DNA from 2 places in the Flintibacter sp. genome. Region 2 is predicted to be linked to the other one. Evidence: predicted binding sites of a transcription regulator. Region 2 holds the regulator's gene; the other holds the start of a gene.
What was found. The regulator HrcA, encoded in region 2, represses chaperone genes, less so after heat shock. The targets are predictions, from matches to a motif close to TGTTAGCACTCNNNNNNNNNGAGTGCTAACA.

Region 1 (5,151 bases), on a different contig from region 2:
TTCATCCCGGTCAGCGAGGACGAGGGCATGATTGCCGCCGCCTCTTCCGGCGCTCTGACTCTGGACAAGCTGGAGGCCATGACCTGCGTGTGCTCCGTGGGTCTGGACATGATCGCTATCCCCGGTGACACCCCCGCCGAGACCATCTCCGCCATCATTGCCGACGAGGCGGCCATCGGTATGGTCAACTCCAAGACCACTGCCGTGCGTCTCATCCCTGCCCCCGGCAAGAAGGTGGGCGACATGGTGGAGTTTGGCGGTCTGCTGGGTTCTGCCCCTGTACAGCCCGTCCACCCCTTCTCCGCCAAGGCCTTTGTGGACCGCGGCGGCCGCATCCCTGCTCCCATGCAGAGCCTCAAGAATTAACCAGCTTTCTTGAAAGAAAGCTGGGCAAAGAACTTCCTGCAAAACTGCGTTTTGCTTCGTTGGTTCTGCTCAGCACGCCTGGGAAAAGCAGATACAAAAGACAAACAGCCGCCTGGGAGCGCAGAGTGCTCCCAGGCGGCATTCTCTTTTCTTACCAGAATTTTTTCTTCTTCATGATCCACAGGCTGATGAGTACCACCAGTACGCTCACGATAATAACCGCCGGATAACCGTATTTCCACCCCAGCTCCGGCATGCCCACAAAGTTCATTCCGTACCAACCGGCCACCAGGGACAGCGGCAGAAAAATGGTGGTCACAATGGTGAGGATCTTCATGATCCGGTTTTGCCGGATGTCAATTTCCGCCTGGAACAGCTCCCGCACCTGAAGACAGTATTCCCGCAGCAGCTGGGCTTCCTCACGCAGCCGTCCGGTGCGCTGCTCCAGCAGACGCAGCAGCCGAGCCTCACCCAAGGGGAACAACCCGTCTGGATCCTCTTCCAGGGCACGGAACAAGTTGTTGAGCTGCCCGTAGTACCGCATCCAGCCCAATACCTCTTTGCGCAGGTCGTTCATGGGGTGGTTGAAGTGCTCCAGGCTTCCTTCCATTACCCCTTCCTCCAGCTCCACCAGCCGGTCCTCCAGGCTCTCCAGGTGGCGGGAGTCCTTAGCCATTAAAAGCGTGAAAAATTCGTAAAAAAAGCGTCCGGCACTGCCCTGTACGTTCCGCTTTTCCCGCACCAGCCGCTGTACCAGGGTGTGGGCCGCCCCACTGTCATCGCACAGTACCACCTGGGTTCCCGTGAGCAAATAGCCGAAGGCGATGGGATTTCCGGTGCGGGTGTGCCGGGGCGTAGTTACTGTTCCGCACAGACAGCCCCGCCGCCACTCACCCTTGCAGCCTCGGGCGTCCCGGGCCAGCGGGGTGTGATGCAGAGTACCCTCCAGTCCCGGCAGAGAGGTACATTTGTCCAGCTCTTCTGAGGTGAGCAGTACCAGAGTACCTTCACCGGTTTCGGGCATCTGTTCCAGTGCAGCCAGCGTCTGACCAATACGATAGATCTTCATAGCAGCCTCCTGCCAATGGGTTTTCTTCATTGTAATCCCGGGGAAGAAATCCCGCAAGTGGGACTTGTCTGGCTGGGTTTTTCTGTGCTATGATGAGACAAAATGTGGATAAAGGAGTGTGTTCCATGTATATTGATCCTGTCTGCCACACTGGCCGTCCCTCCGACCAGCGCATCCCCCAGGAGGAGGCCGTCTACGATAAACTGGAGGAACTGGGGATTGAATTTGCCCGGGTAGATCACGACCACGCCGACACCATGGAGGACTGCCTGAAAATCGAGTCCATCCTGGGAGCCAAGATCTGCAAGAATCTGTTCCTCTGCAACCGGCAGCAGACGGAGTTTTACCTGCTGATGATGCCGGGAGACAAACCGTTTAAGACCAAGTTCCTCTCCGCTCAGCTGGGATGCTCCCGCCTCTCCTTTGCTGACGAGAACCACATGCGGGACTACCTGTCCACCATTCCCGGCTCCGTCTCCGCCCTGGAGCTGCTGTTTGACAAGGAGAACAAGGTGCGACTGGTGATTGACCGGGATCTCATGAACGACGAGTACATCTCCGGTCACCCCGGTATCTCCACCTCCACCATCCGCCTGAAGAAGGAGGAGCTGCTCAAGTATGTCCAGGCGGTGGGCCATGAGCCTACCTACATCGACCTGCCTGATCCCCGCACTATGGAGGAGTAAGAAAATTGGCACTCTAAGAGGGAAAGTGTAAAAAAATTATGAACTCCCTTGCAATTTGATCGGGACTGCGCTATCATATCGTTAGCACTCATAGAAAATGAGTGCTAACGATTTTTTTGTTTACAACTACTTTCATATATGGAGGCGTCAATTATCATGGCAAAGAAACAGTTTAAGGCAGAATCCAAGCGCCTGCTGGACCTGATGGTCAACTCCATCTACACTCACAAGGAAATCTTCCTGCGGGAGCTCATTTCCAACGCCAGCGATGCGGAAGACAAGCTGGCCTATAAGGCTCTCACCGATGACCAGGTGCCTGTGGACCGCAGCGAGCTGAAAATCACCATTGTCCCCGACAAGGAGATGCGCACCCTCACCGTCTCTGATAACGGCGTGGGCATGAGCAAGGAGGACCTGGAGAGCAACCTGGGTACCATCGCCAAGAGCGGCTCCTTCCAGTTCAAGCAGGACCTGGCCAAGGAGGACAAGCCCGAGGACATCGACGTCATCGGCCAGTTCGGCGTGGGCTTCTACTCCGCCTTTATGGTGGCCGACCACGTCACCGTCATCTCCAAGGCCTACGGCAGTGACCAGGCTTATATGTGGCAGTCCGACGGGGCCGACGGTTATACCGTCACCGAGTGCGAGAAGGACACCGTAGGTACCGATGTCATCATGCACATCAAGGCCAATGTGGAAGATGAGAACTACGATCAGTATCTTGAAACCTATAAATTACAGGAACTCATCAAAAAGTACTCCGATTATATCCGCTACCCCATCGTCATGGAGGTGGAGGACTACCGCCAGAAGGAGAAGCCCGCCGACGCCGGCGAGGACTATAAGCCCGAGTGGGAGACCGTGAAGGAGTGGAAGACCATCAACTCCATGGTGCCCCTGTGGCAGCGTCCCAAGGCTCAGGTCAAGCCCGAGGAGTACAACAACTTCTACAAAGAGAAGTTCATGGACTGGCAGGACCCCCTGGCCGTTATCCACACCAGCGCCGAAGGCGCGGTGACCTATAAGGCCCTGCTCTATATCCCCGAGAAGGCCCCCTATGACTTCTACACCCGGGAGTACCAGAAGGGTCTGCAGCTCTACTCCTCCGGCGTGCTCATCATGGACAAGTGCGCCGACCTGCTGTCCGACTACTTCCGCTTTGTCAAGGGCGTGGTGGACTCCGCCGACTTCTCCCTGAACATCAGCCGTGAGGTCCTCCAGCACACCCGTCAGCTCTCCGTCATTGCCAAGGCCCTGGAGAAGAAGATCAAGGCCGAGCTGCTGAAGATGCAGAAGGAGGAGCCCGAGAAGTACGAGAAGTTCTGGGCCGCCTTCGGCAACCAGATCAAGTACGGCGTGGTGGCCGAGTACGGCGCCCACAAGGAGATGCTCCAGGATCTGCTGCTGTTCTGGTCCTCCAAGGAGGGCAAGAACACCACCCTGGCCGCCTATAAGGACCGGATGCCGGAGGATCAGCCTTATTACTACTACGCCTGCGGCGAGAGCGTGGACAAGATCGCCAAGCTGCCCCAGGTGGAGCGCATCCTGGACAAGGGCTACGAGATCCTCTACTGTACCGAGGACGTGGACGACTTTGTCATGCAGGCTCTGGGCGAGATCGACGGCAAGAAGTTCAAGTCCGCCACCGCCGAGGACGCTCTGCCTCAGACCGAGGAGGAGAAGAAGGAGTCCGAGGAGAAGGCCGAGGCCGGCAAGCCCGTGCTGGAGGCCGTGAAGGAAGTGCTGGGCGACAAGGTCAAGGAGGTGCGGATCTCCAAGATCCTCAAAACCGGCGCGGTGTGCCTGTCCGCTGACGGCCCTGTCTCTCTGGAGATGGAGCGCTACATGCGCAAGCTGGAGGGCGGCGAGCACATGAAGGCCGAGCGGGTGCTGGAGCTCAACGCCGACTCCGCTCCTTATGCTGCTCTGAAGAAAGCGGTGGACGAGGGCGACAAGGAGACGGTGGAGAAGTACTCCAAGCTGCTCTACGGTCAGGCTCTGCTGCTGGCAGAGCTGCCCTTGGAAGACCCTGCAGAATACGCCCAGCTGGTTTGCAGCCTGATGGTGTAAGAAACGGACGAAAACGCGGTGTGCTGGTATGCACACCGCGTTTTCTGATAGAAAATCGGCAGAAATCCTGGAAAATCCGTTGGATATGCTGTTTGCAATCCTGGGAAAACTATGATATAGTACATTACTAACCAGCGCAAAAAATTTATTGAGAAAGTGGAGTTGATGTGTCCAACATGGACAGTACCAGTATAGGCATGATTGCCGCCCTGATTTTTCTTGTGATGATGTCCGCCTATTTTTCCGCCACCGAGACAGCCTTTACCTCTCTCAACCGCATCCGCCTGAAAAACCGGGCGGACAACGGGGACCGGAGAGCCCAGCGTACCCTGGACCTGGCAGAGGACTATGACAAGCTTTTGTCTACCATCCTTATTGGCAACAACATCGTCAACAACGTGGCCACCACCATCGGCGCGGTGCTCTTTATCAAGCTCATCGACGATGTGCGGGGTCCCACGGTGTCCGCCACGGTGCTCACCATTGTGATCCTGATTTTCGGCGAGGTTTCCCCCAAGAGCCTGGCCAAGGAACACCCGGAGGCCTTTGCGATGTTTTCGGCCCCTCTCCTGCGGGTGCTCGTACTGATCCTCACTCCGCTTAACTTCCTGTTTGCCCAGTGGAAGCGCCTGCTGTCCCTGGTGTTCCGCAACAGTGGAGAGGACGGTATTACCGAAGAAGAACTGGTGGGCATGGTGGACCAGGCGGAGAACGAGGGCGGTCTGGATCAGCACGAGAGCGATCTGATCCGCAATGCCATCGAGTTTAACGACCTGGAGGTGTCCGAGATCCTCACTCCCCGGGTGGACCTGGTGGCGGTGGAGGACGACGCCACCATGGAGGAGGCGGCCTCCCTGTTTGTGGAGAGCGGCTACTCCCGTCTGCCTATTTATCACGACAGCATTGACAATATTATCGGCGTCATCCATGAGAAGGACTTTTACGCTGCCCGCTATCGCG
Region 2 (5,151 bases):
GCAAACGGCCTGCCCACCCTGGACGCGGGCCGGGAGCGCGCCCTGCTGGGCAAGGTAGGCGAGCAGGCGGGGGAGGAGCTGGCCGACTACACCCAGTCGGTGTACCGCACCATCCTGGCCGCCGGACGCTCCTACCAGAACGCCTGCTCCGGTGTGACCTCCAAGGTGTATGAGACCATCCGCAAGGCCCTGGACACCACCCCCGACCTCTTCCCCCAGCGGGCTACCGTGGCCTGCCAGGGTGTGGAGGGTGCTTACTCCCAGATCGCCTGCGACAGCATCTTCAAGGCTCCTACCGTCCTCTACTTCAATACCTTTGAGCACGTATTCAAAGCGGTGGAGAGCGGCATGTGCCAGTACGGCGTGCTGCCCATCGAGAACAGTACCGCCGGTTCCGTCAACGCCATCTACGACCTGATGACCAAGCACAACTTCTCCATCGTCCGCTCCGCCCGCCTGAAGGTGAGCCACAACCTGCTGTGCAAGCACGGGGTGAAAAAGGAGGACATCAAGGAGATCTTCTCCCACCAGCAGGCCATCAGCCAGTGCGCCGGATATCTGTCCACCCTGAAGGGCGTGAAGGTCACCGTGGTGGAGAATACCGCCCTGGCCGCCCAGATGGTGGCCCAGTCGGAGCGCCGGGACGTGGCCGCCCTGTCCTCCCGCTTCTGCGGCGAGCTCTATGGGCTCAACCTCCTGGAGCAGAACGTCCAGGACCAGGACAACAACTACACCCGCTTCATCTGCATCTCCAAGAATCCCGAGATCTACCCCGGGGCCGACCGCACCTCTCTGATGATGACCCTGCCCCACAAGCCTGGCGCCCTTTACAATGTACTGTCCAAGTTCTACGCCCTGGGCATCAACCTGCGCAAGCTGGAGAGCCGTCCTCTCCCTGACCGGGAGTTCGAGTTCATGTTCTACTTCGACCTGGAGTGCTCCGTGTATGCCCCCGAGATGGAGCGTATCTTCCGGGACCTGGAGGAGGAGAGCGAGCACTTCCGCTATCTGGGCACTTACAATGAGGTGATCTGCTGATGGACTGCGGGCTCATCGGCCGCAAGCTGGGCCACAGCTTTTCCCCCAAAATCCACAGCCTGCTGGGGAACTACCCCTACCGGCTCATCCCTCTGGAGCCGGAGGAGGTGGGGGAGTTCCTGCGCAAGGGGGAGTTTCACGGCCTTAACGTCACCATCCCCTATAAAAAGACGGTGATGGAGTACTGTGCCGAACTCACCCCGGCCGCCCGGCGCATCGGCAGCGTGAACACCATCCTCCGCCGCCCCGACGGTACCTTGCTGGGAGACAACACCGATTATGATGGGTTTTTGTACCTGTTAAAGTCCGCCGGAGCCCAGGTGGAGGGCCGGAAAGCCCTGGTGCTGGGCAGCGGCGGGGCATCTCTCACGGTGCGGGCAGTGCTCTCCGAGCTGGGAGCCCGGGAGATCATCACCATCTCCCGTTCCGGAGAGAATAACTATCAGAATCTGGACCGCCACGCCGACGCCCAGATCATCGTCAACGCCACCCCCGTGGGTATGTACCCCAATAACGGAGTTTCCCCCGTGGATTTGGACCAGTTCCCCCAGTGTGAGGGTGTCTTTGACCTCATTTATAACCCCTCGAAAACCCAGCTGCTCCTCCAGGCTCAGCGCCGGGGGCTCATCTGGGGCAACGGCCTGGGGATGCTGGTGGCCCAGGCCAAAGCGGCCTCGGAGCGGTTCCAGGGCAAAAAGCTGCCCGACGAACTGGTGGCCGACATTACCGCCAAGCTGGAGCGGGAGACGAAAAACATCCTCCTTATCGGAATGCCCGGCTGCGGCAAGACCACGGTGGGCAAGGCACTGGCTGAAAAGCTGGGCCGCCCTCTGGCCGATGTGGACGAGAAGATCATAGAAGAGGTGGGCTGCTCCATCCCACACATCTTTGCCACCGAAGGGGAGGAGGGGTTCCGGGTTCGGGAGCACCGGGCCTTGGCCCAGATTGCCAAGGAGTCCGGCCAGGTCATCTCCGCGGGAGGGGGCATCGTTACCCGGACGGAGAACCGGGACAGAATGGAGGAAAATTCCGTGGTGGTCTGGCTGCGGCGGGACCTTGACAAGCTGCCCACCGATGGCCGGCCTGTCTCCCAGAGCGTGCCCCGGGAGGAGCTCTACCGCCGCCGGGCTCCCCTCTATGAGGCCATGGCCCAGGTGACGGTGGACAACAACGGCACGGTGGAGGACACCGTGGACGAAATTATCAAGAGGGTGATGGAATGAAGCTGTTGGTGATTAACGGCCCAAACCTGAACATGCTGGGCATTCGGGAGCCCGATATCTATGGCAAGCAGGACTTTGCTGCCCTGGAGGCCTTTATCCGCCAGGCGGCAGACGAGTGCGGCGCTCAGGTGGAGCTGTTCCAGTCCAACCACGAGGGGGCCGTTGTGGACAAGATCCAGTGGGCCTACGGGAAGATGGACGGCATCGTCATCAACCCCGCCGCCTATACCCACACCAGCGTGGCCATTCTGGACGCCCTGAAGGCGGTGGGTCTGCCTGCGGTGGAGGTCCACCTGTCCGATGTAAATGCCCGGGAGGAATTCCGGCACATCTCCTATGCGGGGATGGCCTGTGAGAAGTCCTTTATCGGCATGGGCTTTGAGGGGTACCGGGTCGCCATTCAATATCTGACTGGGAAACAACGGTAAGTCAAATTAGCAGTATCCCGGCATTTCTGCAAAGAAATGCCGGGCTTTTTTTGTTTAAAATAAATTCATAAAGTACCTATTGACAATCTTGCAGGTGGGTGGTACATTATCTTTAGCACTCAGGGAGAATGAGTGCTAAAACATAGAATGAGAAATGGAGGCGAGAGTATGGAGCTGACCAATCGAAAAAAGCGAATCCTGCGGGCCATTGTTGAGATCTATATCTCCACCGCGGAACCGGTAGGTTCCAAGGCCGTGGCAGAGCAGGCCGGACTGGACATCTCCACCGCCACCATACGAAATGAGATGGCCGACCTCACCGAACTGGGCTATCTGGAGCAGCCCCACACCTCGGCCGGACGGATTCCGTCCCCCATGGGCTACCGGCTCTACGTCAACGAGCTCATGGGTGAGCACCAGCTGACCATGCAGGAGACCCAGCGCATCAACGACGCGCTGAACCTGAAAATGGAGGAGCTGGACCGGGTCATCGACCGGGCGGGCAAGGTGCTCTCCCAGATCAGCGACTACCCCGTCTTTACCATGGCCCAGCCCAAGCAGCGGGTGACGGTAAAGCGGTACGACCTGCTGATGGTAGAGGAAAACGCCTTTATCGCTGTGGTGATGACCGACAACTCGGTGGTGCGCAACAAGCTTATCCACCTGTCCGATGAGCTTTCCGACACCCAGCTGCAGCTGCTGTCCACCGTTTTGAACAGCTCCTTTGTAGGTCTGACCGTGGAGGAGATGGAACAGACTCTGGACAAGATGGAGACCCGTTCCGCACCCGGGGCATTCAACCTGATCTCCATGGTGGTGCAGTACGCCATCGAGGTGCTTCAGGAGCAGCGCCGCCAGACCATTCACACTTCGGGGATCACCCATCTGCTGGAACACCCTGAGTACCGCAGTCTGAACAAGGCCAAGCCTCTGATGACCTACCTGGCGGAAAACCAGGAGGGGTCCAAGCTGCCGGTATCCATGGAGAACGGCCAGAATATGAATATTCTCATCGGGCCGGAAAACGTCAGCGAGGCGCTGAAGGATACCAGCGTGGTCATGGCCAGCTATGACATTGGAGATAATATGCGGGGCGTCATCGGGGTGGTAGGACCCACCCGGATGGACTACGCCAAGGTGACCGCCCGCCTGTCCTATTTCGCCGACAGCCTGACCCGGATGTTCGGTAAGGGGGAACTTCCCCCCGGCGACGGGAACGACCAGGAATAGGAGGAACATTAGTTCATGAGCAAGAAAGAAAATAAGGCGGAGCAGACCGCTCCGGAGCAGCAGGAGCCGGTGGAGCAGCAGGCTGAGGTTCAGACCGAACCCCAGGCCGAGCAGACCCAGCCCCAGGGCGAGGCTCAGAGCGAGAGCGCCGATCCCCTCCTCACTGAGCTGGAGTCCCTGAAGGATCAGGTGGCCCAGCAGGAGGACAAATACCTGCGCCTGGCCGCCGAATACGACAACTACCGCCGCCGTACCGCCAAGGAGAAGGACTCCATCTGGAACGACGCCAAAGCGGATGCGGCTGTGGCCTTCCTGCCGGTGTACGACAATCTGGAGCGGGCACTCAAGCAGGAGACCGCCGACGAGGCCTTTAAGAAGGGCGTGGAGATGACCATGACCCAGCTTAAGACCGTGCTGGAAAAGCTGGGCATCACCGAGATCCCCGCTCTGGGCCAGACCTTTGATCCCAACCTGCACAATGCCGTGATGCATGTGGAGGATGAGAACTTCGGCGAGAACACCGTCTGCGACGTGTTCCAGGCCGGCTTCCAGCTGGGCGACAAGGTCATCCGGTTTGCCATGGTTAAGGTGGCTAACTGATACGAAGCGCGGAGGCGTGCGGAGCAGCGCGGATGGACCGGAGCGAGGGCGAGCGGAGGACCGCACAGCGGTCCGCAGACCAGCCCGAGACGGAGCGAAAGCGACCCGGCCGTGCGTCCAATCCGCAGCGTGACAATATAAAACCAAATTAATTTTGTAAACAACAATCTTTTCATATATTAGGAGGAAACACATTATGTCCAAGATCATTGGTATTGACTTAGGTACGACTAACAGCTGCGTGGCGGTTATGGAGGGCGGCGACGCCGTCGTCATCCCCAACGCCGAAGGCAACCGTACCACCCCCTCTGTGGTGGCTTTTTCCAAGGACGGCGAGCGTATGGTAGGCCAGGTGGCCAAGCGCCAGGCGATCACCAACCCCGACCGCACCGTTATTTCCATCAAGCGTGAGATGGGCACCGACTATAAGGTGGACATCGACGGCAAGAAGTACACTCCCCAGGAGATCAGCGCCATGATCCTTCAGAAGCTGAAGGCTGACGCCGAGGCCTATCTGGGCCAGACCGTCTCCGAGGCCGTCATCACCGTCCCCGCTTACTTCACCGATGCTCAGCGTCAGGCCACCAAGGACGCCGGCAAGATCGCCGGCCTGGAGGTCAAGCGTATCATCA

Region 1: the regulator HrcA is predicted to act here: its motif matches at 2,201-2,231, upstream of htpG (molecular chaperone HtpG).

What each region holds. Positions count from the first base shown of each region.
Region 1 is NZ_JBKVXZ010000016.1:31,439-36,589, forward strand. Features, by position in the region: gene ACLTXB_RS07900 (PFL family protein) at 1-366, shown strand, start outside; gene ACLTXB_RS07905 (CorA family divalent cation transporter) at 518-1,435, opposite strand; gene ACLTXB_RS07910 (prolyl-tRNA synthetase associated domain-containing protein) at 1,561-2,121, shown strand; gene htpG (molecular chaperone HtpG) at 2,278-4,191, shown strand; gene ACLTXB_RS07920 (HlyC/CorC family transporter) at 4,368-5,151, shown strand, end outside.
Region 2 is NZ_JBKVXZ010000021.1:106-5,256, reverse strand. Features, by position in the region: gene pheA (prephenate dehydratase) at 1-1,038, shown strand, start outside; gene ACLTXB_RS09080 (shikimate kinase) at 1,038-2,261, shown strand; gene aroQ (type II 3-dehydroquinate dehydratase) at 2,258-2,689, shown strand; gene hrcA (heat-inducible transcriptional repressor HrcA) at 2,858-3,919, shown strand; gene grpE (nucleotide exchange factor GrpE) at 3,935-4,519, shown strand; partial or broken gene ACLTXB_RS09060 (Hsp70 family protein) at 4,716-5,151, shown strand, end outside.